Regions from separate parts of the Fusibacter sp. QWL-12 genome, predicted to be linked through region 2. Evidence: riboswitches for the same ligand, from Rfam matches in the RefSeq annotation. Region 2 holds a riboswitch; the other holds the start of a gene.
What was found. Region 2 has a riboswitch for S-adenosylmethionine ahead of metK (methionine adenosyltransferase). Riboswitches for the same ligand answer to the same signal wherever they lie in the genome.
Positions count from the first base shown of each region.

Region 1: it holds a riboswitch for S-adenosylmethionine, as region 2 does, so the genes downstream of both, AC4PID_RS05360 (methionine ABC transporter ATP-binding protein) here and metK (methionine adenosyltransferase) in region 2, are expected to answer to the same signal.

Region 1 is NZ_CM178745.1:1,026,229-1,028,436, reverse strand. It holds gene AC4PID_RS05365 (methionine ABC transporter permease) at 1-358, opposite strand, end outside; gene AC4PID_RS05360 (methionine ABC transporter ATP-binding protein) at 358-1,347, opposite strand; SAM riboswitch class I at 1,398-1,494, opposite strand; SAM riboswitch class I at 1,576-1,676, opposite strand; gene AC4PID_RS05355 (FUSC family protein) at 1,813-2,208, opposite strand, start outside.
Region 2 is NZ_CM178745.1:1,459,241-1,461,448, reverse strand. It holds gene AC4PID_RS07365 (hypothetical protein) at 1-645, shown strand, start outside; gene AC4PID_RS07360 (hypothetical protein) at 792-995, opposite strand; SAM riboswitch class I at 1,195-1,294, shown strand; gene metK (methionine adenosyltransferase) at 1,408-2,208, shown strand, end outside.

The DNA of each region.
Region 1 (2,208 bases), 430 kb from region 2:
TTGCTGCTTCTATGACGCCACCGTCAACTTCATAGAGTGAAGTTTCTACGATTCTGGCAAAGAAGGGGATGGCAGCGACCACAAGCGGTACGATGGCCGCATTGGTTCCGATAGAGGTTCCGACGATCAAACGCGTAAATGGGATGATAAAAATCATCAATATGATAAAGGGCATCGATCGCATCATGTTAACGACGTAAGATAAAATGCGATTGAGCAGTGGTCTTTCTAATATATGACCTTTAGAAGTAATCACAAGAACGATGCCAAGCGGTAAGCCAAACAAAATTGTAAATGAAGTTGCCACAAACACCATATAGAGTGTTTCTAGACTGGCCTTTAAAAGTAACTGAGTCATTAGAGCACCTCCACTACAACATGTTGGTCTTCAAAATAGGCGATGACACGACCCATTTCATCTTCAGACGGTGTTAGAACTTCGATTAATAATTTTCCAACTACTTGTCTCTGTATGGATTCGATATTCCCCGACAAGATGTTTACGTCATATGGAAATTGTCTAATGAATCCAGAAATAATTGGCGCGTTTGCACTGCCATTTGAAAAGGTTAGGTGTAATCTGGTTCCTTTTTGAGTTAAAAATTCAGGTGCTTCTAGCTCACCTAAAAAATGACGAGTTTGAGGTGTTGGAACGGTCGAAAAGAGTTCTGCAGTAACGCCTTTTTCGATTATTTTACCTGCCTCAAGAATTGCGACTTTATTGCATATCGCTTTAATGACTTCCATCTCATGTGTGATGACCACTAACGTGATGCCAAGTTCATAGCTGAGCGTTTTTAATAAGGACAGTATTTGCTTGGTGGTCTTTGGATCAAGTGCTGAGGTTGCTTCATCGCATAATAGAATTTCTGGTTCCGTCGCAAGAGCTCTTGCAATACCGACTCTTTGCTTTTGACCACCACTTAGATTACTTGGATAAACATTGGCTTTATCTGTTAGTTCAACTTTTTCAAGTAGTGAGGTAACTTTTTCTTTAATGATCGCTTCGCTGTATTTTTGAAGTCTCAATGGAAACGCGATGTTATCATAAACGGTTTTGCTGCTTAAAAGGTTGAAGTTCTGAAAGATCATGCCGATATTCTGTCTTGATTTTCTAAGTTCTTTTTCAGATAGAGCTGTAATATCAACACCTGAAATTACAACGCGCCCTGATGAGGGTTCCTCAATGCGATTGATGCATCTAATCAGTGATGATTTACCTGCACCACTTAAACCGATGATTCCGTAAATGTCACCTTTTTCAATTTCTAGATCAATACCGTCAAGCGCTTTAACGATTTGACCATTTTTTGAATATACTTTTGTTAATTCTGAGATTTGAATCATTAAAAAACTCCTTCTGCATAGAACATGCAAAAGGAGCTTAAAAACATCCTCTCACATCTTCCAGTTACTCTGACGGAATTAGCACCATGTCATAAGACTGGTTGCTGGGTTTCACAGGGCCGTTCCCTCCACCTCTCTGGATATGAGCTCATATTAAATTTTCGCGAAAACTGCAATTAAAAAGCCTCTTTTCACACAAGAAAAGAGGCCATGATAAACATTTGCTCTCTCTCATCTGTGGATTTCTCCCAGGAATTAGCACCACTACCTTATGAATGGTTGGTTGCCGGGCATCATCGGGCCAGTCCCTCCGCCGCTCTGGATAAGAGTTAAATTGTAATTGCTATGAAATGGATTATAGACAATCTGATACATACTGTCAACACATTTAATTTTATTTAACAATTAAAAGTTTATTCTGAAAATTCACACATTTCGAGTGGCTATTTAGAATTGTTAATTGTGTTACTCTTTTGAATTGACCTTATCCATTGGAAATACAAAATAATTGATAAGGCCACTTATAATCAAACCGATGAATGTATCCAGTGTACGATAGAAAGCATATGATACTTGGTTACCACTGGATGTGCCAAGTCCGATCGCTAGAAACACAATGATTGCGATTTTAATCGTACCTTGCCACTTAAATAAATTGCAGACATAGATGACGATGACAATTCCAAGTCCTATCGTAATCGGATTCATGGGAAGTAAAAGTGAAAATGTTAGTGCAATAAGTGCGCCTAAAACAGTCCCCAATAGTCGATCGCGAATGACGGAAAAGGTTGCTGTCATCGTCGATTCCATAGCAAATACGGCTGCAATAGCTGCAAAAAACGGGTTTGTCAGCTGAAAGCG
Region 2 (2,208 bases):
AAAATACTAATTGATCCGCAATACGAGGTTGAACTTCACTGTCTTGAACTACCTTATACGCTAATTAAAAACACGATTAAACTGGTCTCTGAAGATACAAAGATTGCACATTATCGAGTGGAAGCCTTAATTGATTTTGATGAAAAGTACAAGTTGATGCTCTTTGATGTCGAGCTATCAAAATCGACAAACTTGGTAGTTGGCTTAGTTCATACAGAGTCATTGACCCTTTCTAGTATCGAAGCGGCTTTTAATCTCAACAAGTCTGAGCATATTATCGTCAGTCAAGTGACGGATCATTTCTTCGAGCGAAGATTCTCTAAAAGCAATCCGGAGATGATGAAGCAGACTTACTATCAAGGCAATTTATATATCGAGTTTAATAAGGATAATGGACACGTCAATCAAAACCCATATTATTTGAATGGGGATATCTACGCCATGTATTTTTTCTCAAGATCAGGTCATTTTTTAGTTGCTTCTTTGGTTGAAGAAAATCTATTAAGTATCGATCAAATGCTCCAGGATCAAAATTTATATGAAGAAAGCTTACAGTTTATCTGTGAACTGAAAACCGACGATCCTGTATTGTACTCATATATCAATAGTGGCTACGATACCATTTTTGACTTTTTATCTCAGTAGCGGTTATTCGGATGATTCATAGGATAAGATTTTAAATGAATGTAACTACTGATAAGTTTTTTCAAAGAATATTGCTTCATACTGGATAATAATTGACATTAAAATACCCCATTTGTTTAAAATGGGGTATTGTTATTTATATAGGTTTAATTGTTTTTCACAGTCGGTTCAATATAAATGTGATTAACTTTTCCAGATTCATAAGCTTTGTATCTCAGAAGTTCCTTTTTCAAAAGATCAATTTCTTTTTCAACTTCCTGACAAGCAAAAACGGCGTTTTTTTGCCTCAACTGTCTCAGTTGGAATGACCTAGATTCAATTTCAGCCATAATACGTTCAACGTAGTTCATTTATAACTCCTCAATCTATTAAAGAAAATGGGGCAATTGACTTTATCTATAACTTGAATATCGGCATTTCCACAAATTAGTTTATGCTTATTTGGCAGTTGTGTCAAGATTGTATTAAAAATATTTCGGAATGTTTATAATAATATTATTGTAATTCACAAAACCTTGTGATACTATAGTCAAGTAAATTTAATAGTAATCCTTATCAAGAGCGATGGAGGGAATAGGCCCTATGAAGTCCAGCAACCGGTTATACACGGTGCTAAATCCTACAGGTATGGATACCTGGAAGATGAGGTTGTAGAAAATACACCCTCTTCTTGTGAAGAGGTTTTTTTATGCCTACGATTCATCAAATGCGATTAAAGGATTCCGCTGCGTTAGCAGCACTAGATCATTGGAGGTGTATTTAATGTCAAGAAAAAGATTATTTACTTCTGAGTCTGTAACTGAGGGTCATCCTGATAAAATTTGTGACCAAATTTCTGACTCGATTTTGGATGCGATTTTTGAGCAAGATCCAACAGCTAGAGTTGCATGTGAAACCTCTGTAACAACAGGGTTGGTGCTTATTGCCGGTGAAATTACTACAAATTGCTATGTTGATATTCAAGGCATTGTTAGACAAACAATTAAAGAAATTGGATATACAAGAGCGAAATACGGTTTTGACGGCGACACATGTGGTGTTTTAGTTGCGATTGACAAACAGTCAGATGATATCGCAATGGGTGTTGATCAAGCACTTGAAAGCAAAGAAGGACAAATGAACGACGAGGTTGAAGCAGTAGGTGCTGGCGACCAAGGCATCATGTTTGGATTTGCATGTGATGAAACTGAAGAATTAATGCCATTACCGATTTCTTTAGCGCATAAATTAGCGAGAAGATTATCTGAAGTTAGAAAAGATGGTACTTTATCTTACCTAAGACCAGATGGTAAAACACAAGTAACCGTTGAATATGATGAGAACGGTAAACCAAGCAGAATTGATACAGTTCTAATCTCGACACAACACAGTGCAAAAGTAAAAAGAGAGCAAATTGAAGCAGATTTAATTGAACACGTTATTAAGCCAATCATTCCAGCAGATTTATTTGTTGATACTAGAATTTTAGTTAACCCGACTGGTAGATTCGTAATCGGTGGTCCTCAAGGGGATGCTGGTTTAACTGGTAGAAAAATCATCGTTGACACTTACGGTGGATATGCA